One region of the Margalitia sp. FSL K6-0131 genome, then DNA from elsewhere that is predicted to be linked to it. Evidence: riboswitches for the same ligand, from Rfam matches in the RefSeq annotation. Region 1 holds a riboswitch; each other region holds the start of a gene.
The links. A riboswitch is a leader RNA that binds a small molecule or an ion and turns the genes downstream of it on or off. The one in region 1 is predicted to bind S-adenosylmethionine.

Region 1 (4,286 bases):
GTATAAGTCTCCACCCACTGGGAAAACGGAAGATTGGGGTCCCAAGTTACCATATTGATTGCTTTTGCGCATCCCCAATCTAAAACGCGCTGCTGAAGCATATGTATTTTCAGGCGATTTTTTACTGCCTCTTTATTTTTTATATCATCCAAATAAACATTTAAAAGATGTTTCGCTATCTCCTGTTCCCCGTTATCCATATAATAAATCATCATCTTTATTAAATCCGAAACAGGATCTCCGAAATAAGCATTAGTGAAGTCGAATACCCCACTGATTTCCCAGCCATTCAAACCGTTGTTAATCAAAAAGTTACCGGGCTTAAAATCACCCATCACGAATGTTGGGGAAGTAAATGTTTCGAAGCTTTGTCTAGAGCCCTCCAACAATGTTTCTGTCCATTTTATATCATCCGTTGTAATCACGGAGTATTTCTTCGCATCTTCTAACCAAAACATAATTCTGTTATACAGCCATTTTACATAGCCTTCTTTAAATGGAACTATCCCAAAATGCCCGGTATCAAGCTCACCGAATTGCTTCACTTTCCAACGATGGAACTCCCTTAAAGTTTCTGCAATTGCTTCAGCAAGTCGATGCTTGTCCTCTGCATTCAATAAAGCTTGAAAGTGACCGGAATTCATATGCTCCCCTTGGAGGCATGGCATAAGCGAATAGCTCCAACCGAATATTTCTTCCGAATCGTCTATCCTATATGGAATGGGAACCTTTACTTTTGTTCTTTTATGGAGATTTTCAATAAAAAATTTTTCCTCCACCAATTGTCCAGGATACAAAGGGTTTCCCTTCAACACAAATTTCCCTTCCGTTGATGTGATAAGCATCGTCTGTCCCATTGCCCCATTTGCCGTTTTCGTAGAGGAAACCAGCTGTCCTAAATGAAATTTATCCAGCATAAGCTGCAATTGCTCGTTATGGATATGGCCTAATTTATTGGAAGCAAAAATGATTTCCGTTGTCATTTAACAACCTTCTTTAGCTTTTGTTCTAATTCATCCTTCTGACGCAGGTGATGGCGGGAATGCATGCCGACTAAATCGTACCACTCCCTCGCATTTAGCCAGCCAAATCCCCCATGTTTCACTTTGTAATTTGGATTGATACCATCCACTTTCATTTCCCATTCTCTCATTCTTTCGATTACCTGATCCAGTCTGTTCGTAAGTTCTTCTCTGCTTGCCGAATTGTTTGGCGGGGAATTTAATTCAGTTGGTAATTTGATTTTAATAGGGGGAAAGCCGCCTAATTTATATAAATTCTCCCCGAACTCCGTTTTTCCAAGCGTTTGCTCTTCCTTTGCTAATGCACAGGCTTCCATATAATCTAGGTACTCATTGGCAACAACAATCAAATGGTCATACATTTGCCCAATAGACCAAACACCTTCAGCCGAAATATATTGTAACTGCTCTAATGAATAGTTTTGCAAATCTTTTTTGAACGTTTCCAGCACTTCATGATCACTCATTAAACCCTCTCCCTTTTAGGCCAGCCCCTCGTTGATTAAGAAACTCTTTTTTTATAAAACAAAAAGATAAATTGATATAATCCAAAGACCACCGTCAGCATAAGAATGACTGGAAATTTTCGCTCGGCAGGAATGAAAAAGTATACAATCATCATAGTGAGCAGAAAGATAAAATAACCAATATTAAATGCTTTTTTGAAGGTCATAGAAAAACCCCCCTTTTATGTGTCCTACAGCTTAACATTAGTTTATACAAATTTATACATTAGGATATCATCAACATACTCATTTTCACTCATCTTGAATTCTTTTATTTTACGTCCCTCTTCCAAGAACCCGATACTCTTGTATAAGGATATTGCTCTAAGGTTGGTTGACAATACTCCTAAGCTTACCTTTTCGATAAAAAGATTTTTCTCTGCCCAGTCTAATAATGCTTTCAAGAGCATTTTTCCAATTCCCATCCCTCTGTATTCTTTCTTAACCAGCATGCTTAAAGAACCAGTGTGTGATAATCTTTTACGATTATCAGATTGAAATACTATCCAGCCGACAACCCCGCCATCTATTTCAGCCACAAGCATTGTCTCTTTTTCATTTTCGATTATCTTATGAATCCATTCTTTTTGTTCCTGTATGGATGGTTTCTCAATTTCTTCAGGTACTGAAATGAAAAATTCCCTCTCACAAATGATAGAATACTCTAAATCCAAAATTTGCTTAGCATCCTTTAAAGCTGCAGTCCTAATAATGCATTTCACATTATTTTTGAATACAGGCATTCCTCTTCCTCCAAATGATTTTTTATTAATCTTCGACATTTGCTATAAAATTCCTGCTGTATGAAAACTTTCCATAATCTAAAAAAAGATATGTAGCATTTCATAAATTATTCTAATTTTATGGATTGCGCCTGTTCCGGTGTCCGTTTTCGGTTGCCACTAAATTGTTGGCATAAAAAATGGAAATAGAAATAAATATAAGTTGACAAATAGGAATTATAGGATTTATTCTATTATCAATAATAAAATTAACATGTCATGGAAACTTATCCAGAGAGGTGGAGGGACTGGCCCGATGAAACCTCAGCAGCAGATTCCAATGGAATCCTGTGCTAATTCCTGCAAGCATATGCTTGGAAGATAAGTTGAGGTTCATAAGTATTCGAGTAATCCTCTTCTTATCTTTATTCATTAAAAAGGAGTGGATTTTTTTATGGGTAAATTACTAAGGGAAGCTGTTGAAACTAGAAGGAACGAATTAATTAGTAAGTTAATTGAACTTGATCAATATAAAAAAGACGGCAAGCATTTATTTGAGTTAACCTTATCGGATTTGGAATATGAATATTTTAAAATTCAATCAAAAAACCACCCTCACAGCGGTATCGATTCCATCCGGTGGAGAAATTTTTAAATTGGAAAATGCAAATATCCCTTTCTAGAAAGGGATATCTGCTTTTATATTAAGCTTGTATAAAATCCGGGTTCATGAAAGTTGGATTAGGATACTTGTAGAATCCTTCCCCTGTTCCTCTTCCAAGCTTTCCTTTATCGATATACTCGGATTTCAATAAATCAGCAAGTTTTTTATAGTCAGGGTTACCTGTTGCTTCCGCTTTGGCGAGTGTAATATTATAAGCGGTTGTGATTCCAACCACATCTAAAATCGCAAATGGACCCATTGGTGCTCCTGTTGCTACCATCCATGTTTTATCAATGGTTTCCGGATCGGCAATTTCATTTAATAACAACATTTGCGCTGCATCTAAAAGCGGAACTAATAATGAATTTAAAATATACCCTGGCTGCTCTTTTTGCAATGGTAATGCAACCATTCCGATGGCTTTGGCAAAATCAATTACATCCTCAAATACTTTCGCGTCCGTTCCAGGATGCTTCATGATTTCCGCAGTATTGTTTTTCCAAATTTCATTCGCGAAGTGCAAATTTAAGAATTTTTGCGGACGGCCTGTCGCCTCTGCAAATTGGCTTGGCAATAATGTCGATGAGTTGCTCGCAAAAATCGTTTTTTCCGGAGCTACTTTTCCTAGTTCTTTATAAAAATCTGTTTTTATTTGAACCACTTCAGGGATTGCTTCAATCACTAGATCCGCCTCAGCAGTTGCTTTTGCTAAATCACTGTAAAAGGAAATTCGATTAAAAGCGGAATTTACTTCTTCCTCTGTTGCTTTTAAATCTTCTTGATAACGTTGTTTCAAATCCGAGATTCTATCTTTTGCTTTGCCTAATACTTCATCATTAATGTCATATACATTTACATTAAAGCCTTTGAAAGCAATTTGGTAAGCAATTTGACTTCCTAAAACGCCGCTTCCTGCAACGGTGATATTTTTGTAATTCATCGTATTTTCTCCTCTTTTCTTAAAAGAAGCTTCCTTATTAATATCTTTTATTACCCCCTAATTATAACAACGTTTTAAATTAAATAAAAATTAGATATACTAATTAATAATTAAGTAATACTTAATATAGGAGCAAAAGATGAATCTTGAACAATTACAATATATCGTCGAAATTTCCAAATCCGGGTCCTTAACGATGGCGGCCCAAAAATCGCATATTACTTTGTCGGCAATCAGCCAATCCATTTCATTGTTAGAAAGTGAATTGGGGGTAACGCTATTTTCAAGGTCACGGGGGCAAAGTGCTGCACCAACACCTGAAGGAAAGGTGATTATTGAAAAAGCAGCGGAAATATTAATGAAAGTGAATGAGCTAAAAGAAGAAGCGAATAGCTTCAACCATACACTGTCAGGTGAATTAAGAATCGCTAC
Region 2 (4,286 bases), 2.8 Mb from region 1:
GTGTTTTCAGGTGCAATGGTTGTATTCACTATTTGAAGCACTTCCATAGGACTTCTTTCTTCTATTGTAATTTCATCACCTGTGTTAATGGTTAAATCAAAGCTTGTCGAAGGAGCAGCAACATAAAATGGGATGTTAAGGGCTTTTGCTATTAATGCTAACCCAAAAGTGCCGATTTTATTAGCTGTATCACCGTTTGCAGCTATTCGATCTGCTCCAACAATGACTGCCTTAATTCCCTTTGTTTTCATTGTATGAGCAGCCATATTATCGGTAATTAAGGTAGTTTCTACACCTGATTGCTGAAGTTCCCAAGCGGTTAATCGTGCTCCTTGTAAAACAGGTCGGGTTTCACAAACGTATACATGAAATTGTTTTCCTTTTTCCCTAGCAAGATGAAAAGGAGCAAGCGCTGTTCCATATTTTGCAGTAGCGATAGAGCCTGCATTGCAGATGGTCATCACGGAGTCTCCGGGATGCAGCAATGTTAAGGCGTTCTCACCAATTTGCCTGCACATTTCCTCATCTTCCGCTTGAATTTGAAACGCCTCATGAAGAAGAGTAGTTTTTGCTTCGTTAATGGAACGAACATTTTCCAATGATTTTTCTAAACGATTAAGCGCCCAAAATAAATTTACAGCGGTCGGTCTTGAACTGGCCAAGTAGCTTTTTTCTGTGTTTACTTTCAACTTAAATTGTTCAAGTGTTTCAAAGTCATACTTTTGCGCAGACATTGCAAGTCCATATGCTGCCGCAATTCCGATTGCAGGCGCTCCCCGAACCTTTAGTGTAACGATCGCATCATATACATCCTCAATTGTAGTCAAATTAATATAATCTGTATGATGGGGAAGATTTTGCTGATTTAAAAGTTTAATATGATCTTCCTTCCATTCTACAGATATCGGAATCCGTATTGTTTGAACCATTCTAATACTCCTTTTTGCCTATTATTCATTGATGTTTTGTTTTATAAAAGAAATATAGTCTTCCATACCATTAATTTTATGGCGATAAAGAATACAAGCCCTGCCTAGCTTTAAAGCTGTCTTTTTCGCAGCAATTCTCACCTTTATATCCGTTATTCCATCTAAATCCTTTACATGTGAAAGACCAATGGTACGGCGGATTAATTCACAGCCCGCAAAGCCGATAGAGTCCGTAAAGATTTTTCCAAGGATATACGGCAAATAGCTTTCAATCTCCGCAAATGGTTCAAGGCAATCTTTTTGCCATGAATCGGTGAAAATCGTTTGAAAGATATCCCAAGTTTTTTCTAAATGATTTAGAATTACTTGTCTTTGTTCACCAGTTCTTACGATTACTTGAAAAATTAGATTCGCAAAAAATTGGCCAACGTCGAAACCAAACGGGCCATAGAAGGCAAACTCGGGATCAATGACCTTTGTTTCGGTTATACTGGCAAAAATGCTGCCTGTATGTAAATCTCCATGCAGAAGGGCTTCGGTTTCAGTAAGAAATTGCTTCTTTAATTTGGCAACCTCGAATTTTAAGGATGCATCTTTCCATATCTCACGCACGGTATCCTTTAGTTCCTCTTCAAAATCATTTGTATCAACATCAAAAAATGGATCTGTAAAGACTAAGTCCTCCGTAATTTTGCATAGTTCTGGGTTGGAAAATTGTTTCACCAAATCCTTCTTCTTGAAAGGGTGAAGAGCATAATCGGATGTATAAAACAATGTCTTTGCTAAATATTCTCCAACATGTGAAGAAAGCAGCGGATAGTTTTGACCATCGATTAAGCCAGTACGGGCAATAGTTAAATGAGATAGATCCTCCATAACGGTAATCGCCAAGGTTTTGTCAGTATGATAAACCTTTGGTACAAGATGCGAAACAAACTCACCGTGAGTTTTTAAGGCATTAGCCTCGATTTCAGAGCGATGGATGGTTAACGGCCAGCTTTCTCCAACCACTTTAGCATAAGGAAGAGCTTGTTTTATAATAATTCCTTTTTGCTTTTCATTATCGACAATATGGAAAACTAAGTTTAAATTGCCATCGCCTATTTCTTTACATACAAGGTTTTCTTTATTGGTAAACAGTTGTAAGTTGATTGCTAAATTAATCGCTGATTCCACTGTTAATGGTTTGTACGTGTTTTCTGTCAATACTGCCATGATAACTCCTCCTTCAATAACACATTAAATGCAAATATAGATAGTGTTTTCTTGTTGCTCAGGGATTTATAAAATTGAACCTTGTGGATAACTTTTTGAAAAGTTGTCTACGTCTAGCTTCAAGTGAAATTGGCACTTCAAATTTCACCAGCGCCTATCGGCTAGTGGATTTCTCCGTCTCCTCCCTACGATAAGTCAACATCAGTTGAAAATGGAAGTGCTATTTTCACTTGTTCGTGAACTACCTCATTGTGTTTCCTTTATCTCGAGGTGAGCGACTACGAAATCCATACGCCGATGGGCAAGGCGCTTACGCATTTGTTCTTAAGAGGCTTTTCAACATTAGAAAAGCCTCTTTCCACATAGAAAGAGGCTTGAAGTCATCTTCGCACCTCTTATCTGCCAGAAGGAAATCCTTCTGTTGGAATTAGCACCGTGCCTTATGGGAAAAATCCCGGCGCATTCATTAGCGCCCCGTTTCACAACGGTATTACGGTCGGTTGCTGGGCTTCATCGGGCCAAATCCCTCTGCCTACTCTTGATAAGAGAAAATTAAGTCATAATCAAATATTCAATTAACGCTATTTTACAAACATAAAAATCATTTTGTCAATAATAATAAAAAATTTTAATAGAATTCTGGTAATCTGTCAGCAAAAACAGGGATTGTGTTTCGGACCTTTGAAACGGTTTCTAAATCAATTTCTCCCGTAATGAGCTGTTCATTTTCCGTTCCTTCCGCAATAATCTATAGTGATAGGTAAGAGTTTGATGTAATCTCCGTCTTTTCCCCCACTTCACACTGAGCGAGCCCCTTTCAGAGCACTCAGCGTTCCATCGTTTCCAACTGATACAATAAATTATTTTAAACTACTATTGGTTCATTTCCAGATTCAGTTCTCAAGCGATTAAGCTTGTTAAACTGTTTCGTATTAAGATTTAGAGTTCGAAGAACCTCCCGGATTCTATCAGGATTTTTCATGTATATGAGTTTATGTACTTTGGAATCTATAATCACTAAGTTAGAGTACTTATCAGTGCCACCCATCCTACGGGGCTTAACGTTATGACAATAGATTCTATCGATTCCTATTACTTCACCTGTTACATAACATTTTCCATACTGGGCTACGTATTTTGATATTTTGTTGTCGTTGTACTCAATGCTCCGATTGACAGAATAATTGGACATGACATATTTCAAAACATCTCTTGGTATGGCTTTAAGATTGCTATGAACTTTCTCACGACCAACCTTTGAAAAGTTGCATATATTTTGTGAAAAGTTCATTGGCTTCTTGTGATGTACTCCGGTGATTGGAAGTAAAGGTGCATTTTGAACTACATATACCTTAGTATCTGATTTTATCCCTTGAGTTTTCTTTTTAAATTCTTCGGATGTCTCTTTGAATCTAATAACGCTCATGTTGTTTCTTAATCTGGTTTTAATGGCTTTGCGCAAACCGTAGCTAATCTCCGTTAAATCAAGATATATTTTCGTGGCATATCGGTAGTAATTTTGTATACCAATTAAGGTGGTATTATATCGAATTACATTTTCTGCTATAGGATTCTTTTGAATTTCTCGAACTCTATCCTTTAATACTCTTTTGGTTTTAGTGATAGCTTTATCAGTCATGTTTGTTTTTGCTACCCAACCAAATTTAGATTTTCCTTGAGGAACCAATTTGACTTTAAAACCTAGAAAAGTAGAAGAGTTCTTTTTTAAATTGACTACTTTAGATTTGTCGGCATTGACTTCAAGACCGAGTCTTTTCTTAAGAAAGTCAACTGTGGCATGATAGTATCGCTTGGCATCCTTATATGTTCTACACATGATTTTAAAATCATCAGCGTAGCGTATAATATAGCCATCCTTGAGATTAGTGTATTTCCTAGCATATTGACGAAACCCAATGGTGGTCGCATTTTTAGGTTTGTAAGTTTCCCATTGATTGCTGACCCACCAATCCAGTTCATTAAGAACAATATTGGACAACAAAGGGGAGATTATCCCACCTTGCGGTGTTCCTTTAGTAGGAATTCCTTCACCCTCAATTTCGGATTTAAGAATTTTAGAGATAATACAGAGTAGGGACTTATCTCTTATTCCAATTGTCCATAGCTGCTTCAAAAGTTTTC
Region 3 (4,286 bases), 3.3 Mb from region 1:
CCTAGAAAAAACACCCAAAACTGTTTATTTAACAACACTTTTGGGTGATTCACCGTTTTAAAACAACTTGGTTAAAAATTAGTTATTTCCTATCCCCATATTTCTTTAGAAATATCTACAATATATTTCAACTTCGCCCATTGTTCTTCTTCGGATAAAATATTCCCATGATGAGTAGAAGCAAAACCGCATTGAGGGCTGATACATAATTGCTCTAATGGTACGTATTTTGTTGCTTCCTTCACGCGTGCTTTAATGGTCTCCTTATCTTCTAATTTACCATGCTTCGATGTGAAGACACCCAGCACGACTTGGGGGCCCCCATTTGGAATGTATTCCAAAGGTTTGAAATCTCCCGAACGATCGTCATCATATTCCAGGAAAAATCCGTTGACTTTTTCTTTTGCAAATAAGGTTGGCGCGATTTTTGCATAACTGCCTTCAAAAGCCCATTTCGATCGGTAGTTACCACGGCAAAGATGAGTCGTTACAATTAGATCTTCCGGTTTATCCTCCAGTACTCCATTTGCAACACGTAAGGCTAATTCTATTAATTCTTCACGGGAATAACCGCTATCATGAAATGGAATTTCCGGTGCATTAAGACCTGCAATGTAGACATCATCTAGCTGAAGATAACGGCAGCCAGCATCATAAAAGGCTTTAATTGCCTCGCGGTACGCTTGAATAATATCATTTGCATATTCTTCAATGTTAGGATAAACATCCAGATTACGGATACCAGTGTTAAATAATTGATTAGGACTCGGAATCGTTTGCTTTGCAATGGCACGGTCTCCAACGATTTCTTTAAATTCAATAAAGTCTTTTACATGTGGGTGATGAGGGTTAAATGAGATTTTTCCAACCACACGAACATTGTATCGTTCTGTTTCCTCCCCCTTAAATTTAAAGCCATGCTCTGGAATGTAGCCCTCTACACCATTTAAATGCTCTAGAAAATCCGTATGCCAAAATCTTCGGCGGAATTCTCCATCTGTGACAGCTTGCAGTCCGACTTCGATTTGTTTATCAACAACTTTCTTAATCTCGTCTGTTTCAATTTCATGTAGTTCTTGTGCTGTAATATTCCCTTCTTGGAAATCCTTCCTGGCCTTATGAATTCTTGCTGGTCGTAATAAACTTCCCACATGGTCTGCTCTGAATGGAGCTTTTATTAATGTTTTTGTCATTTTAATCTCTCTCCCTTAGTATTTTTTAAATCTATCAAATGTATTAAGTATTTATGGCAAAATAGCAAAAGAACGAACTGGAAAACCAGTTGCTTTCTCAGGCTTTGGACTAATATTGAAAATTACAGCTCCTTTGGCTGGCAACTTATCTAGGTTCGTCAACAATTCCACTTGAAATGTATCTTGTTCAAGCACATAGTATTCACCAACGAGGGAACCATTTTTGCGAAAATCAAGGGCCGCATCTGTATCAAATGTTTCGTGTCCAACAGCTTTAATCTTTCTTTCTTCAAATAAAAATTTTAAGGCTTCTATTCCCCATCCCGGAGTGTGACTATTTCCCTCTTTATCTTTATTTTCAAATGCCTCCTTATTAGGCCAACGCTTCCCCCAATCAGTACGTAAAGCGACAAATGTACCTGCTTCGATTTTTCCATGTTCCGCTTCAAACTTTAAGACATCATCAACAGATAATATAAAGTCATTATCTTCTTCCGCTTCCCTCGATTTATCAATTACAATATGAGGCAATACGAGTTCCTTTAGCTCTAGATCCTCAAGGTAACGTTTGTTTCGAACGAAATGTATGGGGGCATCGATATGTGTTCCATACTGACCTGGAAAATGGAAACCTTGTGCAAAAAAGCCATCATCATGGGTAAAAAGTGTTGTAAACTCTGCATCGTCAAAAGCGGAAAAATGTGGGGAATTCGGGCCAAAAGTATGTGTGAGATCAACCCATTCTTTCCTTTGAAGTACCTCAAAGACTTTCAAAAGCTCATTATCTGTTTTTACTGTTGACATAAAATCACCTCATATATGAATGTAAATATTAAAAACCCCTCTTCTAGAAAACAGAAGAGGGGTGAATAGACGAAAACATTACCTGCTCCTCTTATCTTCTAGCCTTACGCTACTGGAATTGGCACAGTACTTAAAAAAGTCCGCTGCCGAGGCTTCAAAGGGCCAGTCCCTCCACCTCTCTGGATAAGAAAAAATTCAAAATATTAAGTTATGGAATTTACTATACAATTTGAAAGGAAATTTGTCAACATGGGTTAATGGAGGATTTTTCTAGGTCTTCTTTAATATAGGATCTTTTCTTAAACTTTGATGCTTCTATTAATTCATTTGTTACATCTGAGATAAATTCAGATTTTGTTGCTTCGTATATGATCAATATCTTCTTCCCCTTTTACGTTTCTAGTTATAGATTATTAATACGTAAAAACCCACCTTTTGGGTGGGTAATACTATTTATGTCTTACTGTATTCCACAATACCTTCTGAGTTGTTAATGTTCTATTACATTTGTAATTACTATTATATTTTTTTATTAGAGAAACAATAGTAGATTTCGATTTACCAGAAACTTGACTAGTCGGGTGATGAAACATATAGACACAGTCACTTGTTCGAAAATGTCCACCTAGCCTATCCGTTCTTCCGGAATGAGCGGATGCACTATTTACACTAACCACAAATAAAAATGCCGCAATAATTATCGTTGTAATAACTTTTTTCAAAAATCTCCCTCCCTAAATATTCATATATTTAGATTATTTTGTAAATAATAGAAAAATGATTTTTGCATGAAATAGAAGTATTAGAAAAAAAACAGCCCAACACAAAGCGTTAGGGCTGTTCTCAAACAGTTAACTCATTAAGATGTATTCTTTAAGTCAACGGAATATATTTTTTTCTACAATATTACTCCATCGCCCATTTTAATAACATGATCAGCAAATGATAGCATTTCTTCATCATGGGTAACCATTAAAGTCGTGATATTCAACGTTTTTGTTAAATCTCTGATTAACGTCATAACGTCCTTTGACCTTTTTGAGTCCAAACTAGCAGTAGGTTCATCTGCAAACAGGACTTTGGGTTGATGGATAATCGCACGAGCAATGGCTACACGCTGCTTTTCACCACCTGATAATGATGATGAATAAGCATTTTTCCGGTGATCCATTTCTACCAATTTTAATACTTTATCGATTTCCTTTTTTCGTGCATGTTTACTGAGGGTAGATTCAGATACGTCCAACATTAACATTAGTTGCTCTTCTACTGTGAGAAAAGGAACAAGATGTGCGAATTGAAAGACAAACCCAAATTGACTTGCACGTATTTTTCGAACTTGTTCAGCATTCATGGCAGTCATATTTTTTCCATCAAAGATTACTTGCCCATTGGAAGCGGGTTGAAGGCCGGCAGCTATAGTAAGAAGGGTACTTTTTCCAGAACCTGATGCTCCCACTAATGCTGTAACTTCTCCTTCCCTAAGTGAAAGATTAATTCCCTTTAGTATTTCCTCCTGTACATCCCCATTAGTAAACGTTTTTCTCACTTCATTAATCGTAAATAATGACATATTAAACCTCTCCTTGTTGAATAGCTTGTAGTGGTTCAACTTTTTTAATTTGTATACCCGATAGCGAAGCCCCAATAAATCCGATGACAAGGAAGACAATCGATATTTGTACAGTTGTTGCAGGTGTTAAACTAAAAGGTATTCCTTTAGGGGCTATGTTATTAAACAATTGACTGAGTCCAATCGATAGAGCAAGCGCAATGACAGTAATCAAAATCATCTGTGTCCACATTATCTTGAACAAGCTGCTTGTTTTTAAACCAATTGCTTTCAGAATACCGTATAGACCAATTTTTTGGACATTCATCATATAGAAAAAGATAGCAAACAACATGCCGCTGATGACAACTAAAAACCATACGATCATATTTAGGGACATCTGTTCTGCATTATAACTCGGAATTGAGTTAAGAAACTGCTTTTTCGAAAATGATTGTAATCCTTTTATTCCTTGTGTTGAATCATCTCCCGGTTTGAATATCAATTGCATTTCATTGACTCGATACATTTCTTTGTAGTCCTGCATATTGATATAAGCCACAGGTGCATGGCTAAATTTCTTTTGGTCTACAAAACCTTTTACCATAAACTTGCCGCTGTATTGATTATTCGTTAAGGTATCTCCTATCTTTATACCTTCGTCTTTCATAGAACTATCAAGGACAACTTCACCCTTTTTTACATTTGTAAATAATTTGGAATCTGTTGATGTTACA

Region 2: it holds a riboswitch for S-adenosylmethionine, as region 1 does, so the genes downstream of both, mtnK (S-methyl-5-thioribose kinase) here and NSQ59_RS04235 (Fur-regulated basic protein FbpA) in region 1, are expected to answer to the same signal.
Region 3: it holds a riboswitch for S-adenosylmethionine, as region 1 does, so the genes downstream of both, NSQ59_RS20240 (cyclase family protein) here and NSQ59_RS04235 (Fur-regulated basic protein FbpA) in region 1, are expected to answer to the same signal.

Annotation. Positions count from the first base shown of each region.
Region 1 covers NZ_JBBOZS010000001.1:841,017-845,302, reverse strand. The annotation lists gene NSQ59_RS04255 (phosphotransferase family protein) at 1-983, opposite strand, end outside; gene NSQ59_RS04250 (DinB family protein) at 980-1,489, opposite strand; gene NSQ59_RS04245 (hypothetical protein) at 1,525-1,695, opposite strand; gene NSQ59_RS04240 (GNAT family N-acetyltransferase) at 1,738-2,271, opposite strand; SAM riboswitch class I at 2,535-2,638, shown strand; gene NSQ59_RS04235 (Fur-regulated basic protein FbpA) at 2,705-2,905, shown strand; gene NSQ59_RS04230 (3-hydroxyacyl-CoA dehydrogenase) at 2,955-3,854, opposite strand; gene NSQ59_RS04225 (LysR family transcriptional regulator) at 3,994-4,286, shown strand, end outside.
Region 2 covers NZ_JBBOZS010000001.1:3,637,119-3,641,404, reverse strand. The annotation lists gene mtnA (S-methyl-5-thioribose-1-phosphate isomerase) at 1-929, opposite strand, end outside; gene mtnK (S-methyl-5-thioribose kinase) at 951-2,144, opposite strand; SAM riboswitch class I at 2,537-2,692, opposite strand; gene ltrA (group II intron reverse transcriptase/maturase) at 3,010-4,286, opposite strand, start outside.
Region 3 covers NZ_JBBOZS010000001.1:4,138,545-4,142,830, forward strand. The annotation lists gene NSQ59_RS20235 (5-methyltetrahydropteroyltriglutamate--homocysteine S-methyltransferase) at 90-1,193, opposite strand; gene NSQ59_RS20240 (cyclase family protein) at 1,245-1,997, opposite strand; SAM riboswitch class I at 2,086-2,187, opposite strand; gene NSQ59_RS20245 (hypothetical protein) at 2,242-2,373, opposite strand; gene NSQ59_RS20250 (hypothetical protein) at 2,447-2,719, opposite strand; gene NSQ59_RS20255 (ABC transporter ATP-binding protein) at 2,896-3,570, opposite strand; gene NSQ59_RS20260 (ABC transporter permease) at 3,572-4,286, opposite strand, start outside.